One region of the Psychrobacillus sp. PGGUH221 genome, then DNA from elsewhere that is predicted to be linked to it. Evidence: riboswitches for the same ligand, from Rfam matches in the RefSeq annotation. Region 1 holds a riboswitch; the other holds the start of a gene.

The links. Region 1 has a riboswitch for preQ1 ahead of PGC35_RS14735 (QueT transporter family protein). Riboswitches for the same ligand answer to the same signal wherever they lie in the genome.
Region 2: linked by a shared signal. The riboswitch ahead of queC (7-cyano-7-deazaguanine synthase QueC) and the one ahead of PGC35_RS14735 (QueT transporter family protein) in region 1 are both predicted to bind preQ1.

What each region holds. Positions count from the first base shown of each region.
Region 1 covers NZ_JAQMHQ010000008.1:178,562-184,927, forward strand. The annotation lists gene PGC35_RS14715 (LLM class flavin-dependent oxidoreductase) at 49-1,068, shown strand; gene PGC35_RS14720 (ABC transporter ATP-binding protein) at 1,187-2,149, shown strand; gene PGC35_RS14725 (ABC transporter permease) at 2,150-2,794, shown strand; gene PGC35_RS14730 (glycine betaine ABC transporter substrate-binding protein) at 2,801-3,700, shown strand; gene PGC35_RS14735 (QueT transporter family protein) at 3,921-4,403, opposite strand; PreQ1 riboswitch class I at 4,411-4,455, opposite strand; gene PGC35_RS14740 (MBL fold metallo-hydrolase) at 4,557-5,771, shown strand; gene PGC35_RS14745 (DUF3006 domain-containing protein) at 5,758-6,006, shown strand; gene PGC35_RS14750 (polysaccharide deacetylase family protein) at 6,142-6,366, opposite strand, start outside.
Region 2 covers NZ_JAQMHQ010000002.1:179,291-185,656, forward strand. The annotation lists gene queE (7-carboxy-7-deazaguanine synthase QueE) at 1-542, opposite strand, end outside; gene queD (6-carboxytetrahydropterin synthase QueD) at 535-1,008, opposite strand; gene queC (7-cyano-7-deazaguanine synthase QueC) at 1,012-1,671, opposite strand; PreQ1 riboswitch class I at 1,726-1,769, opposite strand; gene queF (preQ(1) synthase) at 1,797-2,297, opposite strand; PreQ1 riboswitch class I at 2,412-2,458, opposite strand; gene PGC35_RS04875 (purine-nucleoside phosphorylase) at 3,085-3,903, shown strand; gene PGC35_RS04880 (trypsin-like peptidase domain-containing protein) at 4,255-5,604, opposite strand; gene PGC35_RS04885 (radical SAM/SPASM domain-containing protein) at 5,847-6,366, shown strand, end outside.

The DNA.
Region 1 (6,366 bases):
GCTATCTTTTAATTAGCATTTTTTAATGCTAGAAAGAAGTGAGATAAATTGAGCGAAAAAAAATCATTAGATCAGATTAAATTCTCTGTATTGGATTTAGCGCCAATTACACAAGGTGGCAATCCAGGCGAAGCATTTCAACATACAAAAAACTTAGCACAACATGCAGAAAAATGGGGGTATAATCGATTTTGGTTAGCGGAGCATCATAGTATGCCTGGCATCGCAAGTTCAGCTACTTCGGTTGTCATTGGATATGTAGCGGCGGCGACAGAAAGAATCCGAGTAGGTTCTGGTGGAATCATGCTTCCTAACCATGCCCCCCTTGTTATAGCAGAACAGTTTGGCACACTCGAGGCAATGTATCCAGGGAGAATTGATTTAGGATTAGGTCGAGCTCCTGGTACAGATCAAGTGACAATGATGGCATTACGTAGAGATCCTAGAAATAATGGGCAAGATTTTCCTCAGCAACTAGAAGAACTGCAAGGATATTTGGATGTTGATTCTAGATTCAATAAAGTGAGAGCGATACCAGGGGAGGGGCAAGACATTCCGATTTGGTTGCTTGGTTCTAGCGGTTTTAGTGCTACTTTAGCTGCCCAATTAGGTTTGCCATTTTCATTTGCAAGTCATTTTTCACCGCAAAATACGTTGCCTGCTTTAGAGCGGTATCGCAACTATTTTGAGCCATCCTCTATATTAGATAAACCATATGCGATGGTAGGGCTAAATGTTATAGCAGCTAATACTACAGAAGAGGCAAAAATACTTTCTACATCTCATCAATTACAGTTTTTAAGTCTTATTCGAAATACGCCAAGTCAATTACAACCTCCAGTAGAAACGTTGGAAGGGATTTGGACAACTTTTGAGAAAGAAAGTATTTTGAGTCAGTTGAAATCTACAATTATCGGAAATCCAGACGAAGTAAAAGAAAAACTTCAAGCATTTCTAGATGAAACGGATGCCGACGAAATGATTATCAATACAACGATATATGATCCAAAAGCTCGCCTGCGTTCATATGAGATAGTTGCCGAGGTAACGGGTATGAAATCTTTATAATGTATATACCAGATTCTAATGTTGAATCTGGTTTTTTATTTTTAAGAGAGGCTTTAATCCAACTTTTTAGGGTATATATAGTAACAGTTAAATATAGTGTATGAAGGAGGAAAGATGGTTGATTCGATTTGAGAAGGTGTCCAAAGTATTTGAAGACGGTACGGAGGCTTTACATAATGTTTCCTTAACAATAGAAGAAGGGAAATTAACTGTAATTATAGGACCAAGTGGCTGTGGGAAAACAACTTTAATGAAAATGATTAATCGTTTAGTAGTGCCGTCTTCAGGAGAAATATTTATAGATGGTAAAGCAGTTTCTTCGCTTGATGAGGTAAAGCTCAGAAGAACTATTGGTTATGTAATTCAACGTATTGGTTTGTTTCCACATATGACGATTGAAAAAAATGCATCACTTGTTCCAAATTTAATAGGGTGGACAAAAGAGAAAACTACCGAACGAATTCATGCACTTATGAAAATGGTAGGGCTTGATCCGGAACAGTTTTTAGGTAAGTATCCTTTAGAGCTAAGTGGAGGACAACAGCAGCGTATTGGAGTCGTAAGGGCTTTAGCTGGAAACCCGGAAATTGTTTTAATGGATGAACCTTTTAGTGCTCTAGATCCAATTAGTCGAGAGCAATTACAAATAGAAACAAAGTATCTGCAAGAGAAGATTCAGAAGACAATTGTTTTTGTCACGCATGATATGGATGAGGCTTTAAAGATTGCAGATACGATCATTGTAATGAGGAAAGGACAGATAGAGCAAATAGCCTCCCCAACCGAGTTAATAGAAAAACCGATTAATAATTTTGTAAAAGATTTCATAGGAATTGAGCGAATAAATAAAACAAAGTCCCTTTCATTGCGAGAAATACAAGAGTTTACGACGTTCTTTGAAGAAGATAAGGAAACACCTTATTTAGAGGTAGATGCCACTTTATTGTTAGAGGAAGCAATTGCTTTACTAGATAATGATGCAGTGAAGAGCTTGTTAGTTAAAAAGGGAAATGAACCGCTAGGATATGTAAATCAATCCGTCCTTCTTCGTGCAATTATTGCAAAGGAAGAGGTGGTTTAGATGCGAAGCTTTATAGAAACTATTCAAAGTAGATCAGACTTAATCCAAGAAGCTTTTATTCAGCATATTTACTTATCTTTTATTGCACTTGCTATTGGCATTGCGATTGCCCTGCCATTAGGCATTTTCGTTGCAAGGTATCGCAAGTTTGCCGAACCGATAATTGGAATTACTGCTGTGTTTCAAACGATTCCTAGTTTAGCTTTATTTGGATTTTTAGTTCCTCTTATTGGAATTGGGGCTAAAACAGCATTAATTGCTTTAATAATTTACGCACTTTTACCGATTTTACGTAATACATATACAGGCGTTACAAGTATTGATGGCTCGATATTAGAAGCAGGTAAAGGGATGGGAATGACTAAAAACCAGCTCCTATGGCAAATTGAATTTCCTATGGCCTTACCGTTTATTATGGCGGGTATTCGAACAGCAACTGTTTTAACTGTCGGAATAGCGACTTTAGCAACATTTGTAGGAGCAGGTGGCTTGGGAGATGTCATATATCGGGGATTGCAGTCATATAATAATTCTCTTGTGCTAGCTGGTGCCTTACCTGTTGCTTTATTGGCTATTTTGTTTGACTTTGCTTTGAAATGGATTGAGAGAAAAGCTACACCAAAAGGTATGAAAACAGGAGGATGAACGGGAATGAAAAGATCATTATTAACGATTGGGATTGCAGCATCATTATTATTAGGGGCTTGCTCCAGCTCCAACTCGGAGGAAACACTCGTAATAAGTGGAAAGCCTTGGACGGAACAATTTATTCTGCCTCAAATATTAGGACAGTATATTGAATCGAAGACGGACTATAATGTTGAGTATAAAGAAGGTCTTGGTGAGGTAGCAATTATGACTCCTGCCTTAGAAAAGGGCGATATTGATTTGTATGTGGAGTATACAGGTACAGGATTGAAGGATGTGCTTAAGGAAGAGTCGGAAGTCGGAGAAAGCTCTGAAAGTGTTTTAGAGCGAGTGAAAAAAGGATATGAAGAAAAGTTTCAAGCAACTTGGTTAAGTCCACTTGGTTTTGAGAATACGTACACACTCGCGTATGCCAAGGATAAAGATTATGATGCAAAAACGTATTCGGATCTTGTGGAAGTTTCAAGAACTGGAAATATGGTATTTGGTGCACCTCATGCATTTTATGAACGAGAGGGAGACGGCTATGATGACTTTATTAATTCGTACCCATTTACTTTCACAAGAACCGAAAGTTTAGACCCAAACGTCATGTATGAGGCAGTGAAAAATGGAGACGTGGATATTATTCCTGCATTTACAACAGATGGTCGAATTGAACGCTTTGAGTTACAAACAACTAAAGATGACCTAGGCTTTTTCCCTAAGTACGATGCAGCGCCGGTTGTTCGTTTGGAAGCATTAGAGAAGTTTCCAGAGCTTGAAAAAGTGCTAAATGATTTGGCAGGGAAAATATCTGAAGAAGATATGCTAAAAATGAATGCACGGGTGGATATCGATGGAGATAAGGCGGAAGATGTCGCACATGATTTCTTAGTAGAGAAGGGGTTAATTGATAAGTAATAATTATCTCAATTTATTTACTAAAAATTGGTTAAGAGCAACAAAATTGAGTATGAGAGCAACTATTCATTAGATGAAAGCAACCAATTGTGATATTAGAGCAACCAATCATTATATAAGGGCAACCAAATCATATCAGTGAACAAACCCCAAAAGGAAAGAGGGTGACTTCAAAAAGTCGTTTTTAACGACCTATTTTGAGTCACCCTCTAAATATTTCCTACAAAAGTGATTTAAAGTTCAAGCGTTTATTTAAAGCAGCTATTACTGGAATACCAACTGCTAATACGACAAATTCACCAGCTGCAACAGTAAGCCATGTATAAAAGAAAGGTAATCCCAATGCTAGGTTTAATTCAATTGCAATGATAAACATTGTGACAGTAAAGAGTAATGTATTGAATATCATGCGAGGAATATGACCCTTAATATACTTGGATGCAAAAATAGTGATGGACAAAGTGATAATCGAATGTGCTACCCCAAAAGTTAAATCATATAAACCGAGTGGGGAAAACAGATTTGTTACAAATACACCGAGTACAATACCAAAAATATATTTTTTATTGAACACGACAAGGTGGTTAAACATCTCAGCTATTCGAAATTGTATTGCACCAAATGCAAATGGTGCCACCAGTAAAGATACCGCTACATATAAAGCAGCAATAATACCGCTTGTAGCAAGTGTTTTAGTTTTCATTATTCATTTCTCCTTAGTTTTTTAAAGTGGGAGGTTCACGAACCACGTTTGATAAATCACAATTGCTAATTCTATGACAGGGTTTGACATATGTCAAGGATTATAGAAATTCTATGTTAAAATAGGAAACAGTATTAAAAAAGGAAGGTTTATATGAAACATTTTTTTACATTACTAAGTGCATGCATGATTTTTCTCATTTTCGGCTGCACGACAGAGATGCAATCAGAAAAAACTGATACAAAAGTGGAAACGTCTGCCACCCAAATAAATCCTGGGAATGAATTGAGAGTTCATTTTATTGACGTGGGACAAGGGGACTCCATTTTTATACAATCACCGGATGGAAAAACTATGTTAATAGATGGTGGCAAGAGAGACTCAGGTAAAGAAGTGGTGGATTACTTACGCGCTCAGGGAGTGAAGAAGTTAGATTATGTCGTCGCAACTCATCCGGATGCCGATCATATAGGTGGTCTTCTTGCTGTGTTAAATTCCATCTCAATTAATCATTTTATAGATTCAGGGAAAATACATACATCACAGACATATGAAAATATGCTTCAGCTTATAGTTGATAAGAAAATCCCGTTTGTCGTGCCAGATAAAGGGGATAAGATTTCATTAGATTCTAATATGGATATTACTGTTTTTAATGTAGGAGAGGAATCGGATGATAATAATGAAGCTTCTATCGTGTTAAAAGTGCAATATGGAGAAGTATCATTTCTCTTAACTGGTGATGCGGATATTAAGGTAGAAAAAAGCATGATGAAACAATACAACCTGCAGTCTACTTTTTTGAAAGCAGGACATCATGGCTCCGACACTAGCACCTCAGAAGATTTTATTCGAGCAGTTAAACCAGAGGTCACTATCTTAAGTTATGGAAAAGATAATTCCTACGGTCATCCAAAGCAAGAAGTAGTGAACCATATTAAAAAAGTGAAATCCCAAGCATATGCAACAGCGGAAGTTGGAAATATTGTAGTAACGACAAACGGAGTTGATTATTCTGTTTCGACCCAAGACAGTCCAGACAAAGTGGAAGCGAAAAAAACGGTATCCACCCCATCCATCGTGATTTTGAGTAAGGACTTACAAGGGGAAATAGTGGGTATAAAAAATACTGGGGATGAAGCCGTAAATTTAGAGGGCTGGCAACTTATCTCCACGGAAGGTAATCAAGTATTTACGTTTCCAAACATGGATTTAGAAGCTGGCAAAACTATCTATATTACAAGTGGTCCTAGTGCCAAGGAAGGTCATGGATACCTTCAATGGACAAAGAGACAGGTTTGGAGAAACGACGGAGATGCAGCTAGCTTGATAAATGAGAAGGGAGAGGTTATTAGTGAGGTCAAATAAGTATACATTAGATCGTTTTGATGGTGAGTATGCAGTATTTTTAAAGCATCCAAATGAAACAGAAAGCGTTCTCGTAGCTCGTGATCAGATAAAGGTGCCTTTAGAGGAAGGTGATATTGTCTCCATAACAGTTTTGGGTGATACGTATAAAATTGAATCTCATGAAAAGGAAACAATGGGCCAAAGAGACAAAATTCAAAGCTTATTAGAACAATTAAAAAACGGTAATAAATAATAATAATGAAGTTTTCATAATTATTAAAACAAACGTGATTAACATGAATCTGCAAACATTCATGTTAATCGCGTTTTTCGTGTTATTCGTGTTTGTTTTGGTGCCTGGCACCAGTAATACTGTTGTAATAATTGGTTAGAGGGATGTGTCATATAGGAAGTTTTGGACGATATGCTGTTTGGGTTCGTAAGTTTTTAGTGTATAGCCTTCTTTTTGAAGCCACTCGATAATTTGGGGTAGGGCTTTTGTTGTTTGGCTTCTGTCGTGTAGTAGGATGATGATGTCTTTATCACCTGATTTAAAGGCTTTTTCTACTCCCACTTTTACGTTTTTCACGATTTGGTCTGCTTGTTTGTCCGT
Region 2 (6,366 bases), on a different contig from region 1:
GTCGGGTATCGACGGTGAACTTGCTTGGCATATTCATAATCCTCTTGATTGAAAACGACTATTTTAAGCGATATATGCTGCTCGCTATTTCGAATTTTAAGTTTTCCAATGATATCCGAGAGCACCGAAAAGTCCGTAGTCATTCCAGAGCTTGGCGGTTTTGGTGAAATCGTCAGTTCATCGATTTCGTATAACCATTCCTGCCATCTGCTTCCCTGTGTCTCTACTCCAATTTTTATGTCGTTTTCTTTTAATAGAGCAATGAGTGCATCCAAGTTACGAAGGAGTGCTGGGTTTCCTCCCGAAATCGTGACAAATGAAAAACCACTACTCCCAAGACGTTTCAATTCTGACCAAATCTCATCTGCTGTCATTTGGACAATAAGATGTTTGCCGCTTCCATCCCACGTAAAAGATGAATCACACCAGGAACAGGAATAGTCACATCCGGCAGTCCGTACAAACATGGACTTCTGTCCCACTACCATTCCTTCACCTTGAATAGTTGGTCCAAAAATCTCCATAACAGGTACCTTACTCAACTTCCATCCACTCCCGTCTCACTTCAGCATAGCTTGTCGGAGTTTCATACAATCTGATAAATTCTACACGCGCACCATTGTATCGCTCTACATCAAACAGTGCTTCAGCCAGCTTTTCGTAAATCCAAACAACGATGTTCTCTGCTGTCGTATTCATCGAAGGAAGAGTCTCATTCAAATAACGATGATCCAAATCAATCTCTATTTTTTGCTTCCATATTTCTTTTATATCGCCAAAATCAATCATCAAGCCGCGATCATCCGTGTATCCACTTACCCCTAAAACAGCTCGATATGTATGGCCATGTAGATTTTTACATTTCCCCTCATAGTTATGTAAATGATGGGCAGCATCGAAGGTAAATTCTTTACTTACGAGAACACGCTTTGAATGATACTTTAATTGGCTCATTTGGATATCTTCATTTATTTTTTGGAGCCTATCGACAATTCTAAAATTAGACATGCCTTAGGACTCCTTTTTTAAGCTTAAATACTCATCAAGCCCTTTTTTTCGCAGCTTACACGCCGGGCATTCACCACAGCCATCTGCTTTTATACCGTTATAGCATGTTAGCGTTCTTTCCCTAACAAACTCAAGTGCCCCCAGCTGATCCGCAAGCTCCCATGTCTGTGCCTTGTTCAACCACATCAAAGGTGTATCAATTACAAAAGATGCATCCATCGATAAATTCAACGATACGTTCAAGGATTTAATAAAAATATCTCGGCAATCAGGATATCCGCTAAAATCTGTTTCACAAACCCCAGTCACGATATGCTTCGCTCCTACTTGGCTTGCTAATACTCCGGCAAATGAAAGGAAGAGTAGATTTCGACCGGGCACAAAAGTGGATGGCAGCTCCCCTTTATCTCCGTCTTCTACCTTAATGTCATCTCGAGTCAAAGCATTTGGAGCAAGCTGATTTAAGAGCGACATATCAAGAATGTGGTGCTTGATACCAAGATCCTTTGCTATCTCCTTTGCACATTCTATTTCCAAACTATGCCTCTGTCCATAATCAAAAGTCACTGCTTCAATGTCTTTAAAACGTTCTTTTGCCCAGAACAGACAAGTGGTACTGTCCTGACCTCCACTAAACACAATGATTGCTTTTTCATGCATCATCTTCTGTAAAACTCCCTTTTAACGAAAAAACAGCACCCTAAAAAGAATGCTGTTTTCTTCTTAGTTTTTTAAAGAGGGTAGCTAAAAACCTCTTCCTTCATATGGAGGACTATACAATTCCTCGTTTATCGATTATCTATTTTTTCTGGGTACAAATCATGGTTCATCAAACGATAATTTGCCATCTCTTCGTATTTGGTACCCGGTTTCCCATAGTTGCACCATGGATCAATCGAGATTCCCCCACGAGGTGTGAATTTTCCCCAAACTTCAATATACCTAGGATCAAGTAATTTAATTAAATCGTTCATAATGATGTTGACGCAATCTTCATGAAAATCACCATGGTTTCTAAAACTAAATAAATATAATTTTAGTGACTTACTTTCCACAATCTTTTTATCCGGTACGTATGAAATATACATTGTCGCAAAATCCGGCTGATTTGTAATAGGGCATAAACTAGTGAACTCTGGGCAATTAAATTTTACAAAATAATCACGATTGGAATGTAAACTATCAACGGATTCCAATACTTCCGGTGCATATTGGAATGAATATTGTGTGCCTTGATTACCTAACAATGTTAAATCTTTTAAACCTTCTTCTTGGCTTCTGCCAGACATAATAAAAACCTCCTAATACAACTTTTTATAGAGGATCTCTAACATTCTATTGCAAACATATAGGATAAAAAAACAAAAAAGCCATGCCCAAATATGGACATGGCGAAAAGTCATGTATCCATAGTTTTTTATAGAGGGTATCAGCTATGAACCTCTCCCGATCAAGTTCGGGTACCTATCTATAATATAGAATGCTTTCGTAATCGTCAAATAGATATTTAAAGATTACAAGATGAGAATCTATAGAAGACATGTAGGTATAAGATTTGAGTTTCAACCAATTATCTCTTTTTTAAGAGATTATCAATTTATTTAAAATTATCTTCTAAATGTATGTATAAATTCCGATTAGACTGACTATATTGTTAATAGATTACAAGATTCAAAGGAGGAATAGAAATGAAGAGTCCAATAGGTTTACCAGAACAATTACCAGAAACTTTAGATGAGTTATTGACTTTGTTATTACAAACGATTATCGCTTAGGAGAGATTTTATATTAAGATTGAAACTTGGAAACATAGAAAAGTAGAGATTTCTACTTCTATCAGGTAGAAGTTTCTACTTATTTTCTTTTCTACTAAACTCTTGTTGCGGCAATTGCGAATTTAATTTCCTACATATTTTTTCCACATTATTAAATAATTGAACATAATCTGTTTGGAATCGGTATATTTGTTAAGCTTTCTTTACAACGCTCCTTAAGTCCATTAGACTTTTATCGACAACATGCTTTAATTTTTATAGCAGGTGTATACTTAGCGTATCGTTTCAAGGAGGAATTATTATGCACAACATTCAAGATATTTTAGAAGCTAGAGATTTTATTATAAGTAAGACGGACAATCGGCCTGTAATCGGATTGATACTCGGCTCTGGTTTAGGGACGCTAGCCGATGAGATTAAAAACTCAGTCGTAATCCCTTATAGTACGATTCCACACTTCGCAAAATCGGAAGCAATTGGGCATGCGAACGAACTTGTTATTGGAGAACTAAACGGAAAAATAGTAGCAGCAATGAAAGGTCGTTTTCATTATTATGAAGGCTACACTTTGGATGAAGTAACATTCCCAGTACGTGTAATGAAGGCGTTAGGTATAGAGAATATCATTATTACAAACGCTTGCGGTGCTGTTAATACAAACTTTAACCCTGGAGATTTGATGTTAATTACCGACCACCTTAATTTAGTTGGAACAAATCCATTAATCGGACCAAATAATGATGAATTGGGAACTCGTTTCCCTGATTTATCGAAAGTTTATAACATGGAGCTACGTACTATTGCAACTAATGTAGCGAACAAGTTAGACATTACGTTACAAGAAGGAGTTTATGCTTGGTGGAGCGGTCCTACTTATGAAACTCCTGCAGAAATCCGTATGTTCCGCACATTAGGGGCCGATGCTGCTGGTATGTCTACTGTACCTGAAGCTATTGTAGCAACACACGGAGGTATGAAGGTACTCGGCATTTCTTGCCTAACGAATATGGCATGTGGGATATTAGATCAGCCATTAAACCACGATGAGGTAATTGAGGTCGCAGGTAAGGTAAAAGTTAAATTTGTTGAATTAGTTAAAGGTGTTTTAGAAGAGATTTAATGGAGATGGTTATCCACGGAGTTTGGGGACCCTAAGTCCGTTTTGGTTTCCGGGTTGCTTTGGACTACACATTTACTACACCTTTGCCGAGAGAACGAAAGCCGATGGAAGTGACTTTGTTACTTCCATCGGCTCTTTTCTTTTCGGTAATCCTGTGGCTGATGTTTGTCCGTCGCTCTCCTACAACCTTATCGTACTTGATGTTTTAGATTAGGGGAATGAAAGAATAAATCACTTTCTATGAATTGAGAAAGTAGCCGAAGATGCAATTTCGGCTACTCTTTCGCTATTTTCAGGTTACTTACACGTAAAAACAATAGAATGGATTGGAAATACATCTTTCTAACTGCTTTAGTCAAATATTTCAATATCCGTGATCTGATAATAACCTTCACTATCGATTATCACCGTGTATACTTTATCACGATTATAATACTTGTATTCACCTGCAGCGTTTATAAAATCAAATTCTTCGTTTGTTGAAACTAGTGCATAGTCTTCGAAAATTTCCACTCCAGTGACAATATTTGATGTAAAGTCAAAAGTCATGCCTTGCCCAGCGATTTCTTTTATATACTCCTCTAGATCTGTGTAAGCAGTGCTGCCAGGCTGGATCAAGTCTTGAATCCAATAAAAATCCTCAGCGTCCAACGCCATCTCATAATACTCTCTATACGTAATAATAAAATTAGATAGTGATTCTTCTTCAAATGAATAATTGTTCCAGTTTTCTTCTGTGTAATCTTCTTCAACAGTATTATCTTCTGCAGAACCTTCATCACTATATGTATAATCTTCGTAAACATCAAATAGAGAAGCAACTTGCTTGGCGCTCATAGGATTTGCAATCCAGTTATCTACTAAATTCGTTACACTATTCATAGGAATTGAAAAACCAAATAAATTATTTTCCGTATAAATAAGTGAATTGATACCGATCACTTTTCCAGTCTTCGCATCAATTAATGGACCACCACTACTACCTTGATCAATCTGTGCATCAATCTGGTATAAATGTTCATAAATAAACCCTAGTTCCATATCTCGATTAATGCCAGTCAAGTAGCCGATAGATGCAGAGTTTTCAAAACCTTGAGGGCTTCCAAGAGCAATTACCTCTGTACCAATAATCGAGTCCTCATTTTCCGTAAGGAGCGGTTTTACTTGTACATAATCTTCCGAAAGAAGAAGAGCAACGTCTGAACGATCTGATATGCCGATTACTTTCGCATTTGATTCTTTCCCAACCGAGTTTCGAACAATAACGTCTGTATATCCCGCTACCACATGTGCATTTGTGACAATGTATCCGCCTTGCCCATACAGGAATCCGGAACCTTGACCTTCCTGGGTCAGGATTGTAAATACTTTCGGCATCGTTTCTTGTATGACTTGCGTCTTGTCTTTCGCTTCAACTTTAGGTACTTTACCTTCCGCTACTACTTTTGCTTTTTCTGTAAGTGTTGAGCGAGTTTCTTCTACAGTCGATTTGACTTCATCTAAAACAGTTTGAGCTTCATTCTTTGAAAAGAGTAGCTCTTTAAAACCATACCCAACCCCACCTAATATAATAAAACAAAGTATAATCCCTAAAATTAGAAAACCTTTTGACCCATTCTTTTGTGGAGTTAGACTAGTTCCACAACCGGTACAAAATTTTGCACCCTCTTCATTTTTTACACCACACTTTGAACAATACACGATTTTACCCCCATATAAATCCTTATACCTATTAAAAAGCATCTAAATATACTCTATATTTACTGAATAAATTATACTAGATAAAGAGGGAAATATCCATTCTCTGTTAAATTTATAATTCTTAATATCTTGTGTTTTATAGATTCCCTACGTGCTTTCAAAAACTACTTAAGGAATATATATTTTCTGTTAGAATGAATGTAGTTATGTGAATATATTAGAACTGGAATGGTGAACAAACATTGAAAACATTTAAGAAAATGTATATTGAAATTACAAGCGTATGTAATCTGGCTTGTAGCTTCTGTCCTCCAACAAGTCGAAAGGCAAATATTATTAAACTTGATGCATTTAACAACATACTAGATCAGATTAAAGACCATACGAAATATATTTATCTTCATGTCAAAGGGGAACCCCTACTGCATGCGAGAATCGACCAATTGCTCGATGCTGCACATGCAAAAGGATTTAAAGTAAACATTACGACAAACGGGACGCTTATTAAAAAGAATCGTGAAAAACTACTAGGCAAACCTGCATTACGCCAAATCAACTTCTCCCTACATAGCTTTGATGGCCATGAAGGATCAGAAAATCGAGAAAAATACTTAGGAGATATTCTGGAATTCGTGCGTGATGCCAAGGAGCATAATACAATCATTTCCTATCGATTATGGAATTTACAAAAAGAAGCAACTTCGGATTTGGCACAACGAAGAAACCGAGAAACATTAGAAATCTTAGAAAATGAGTACAACC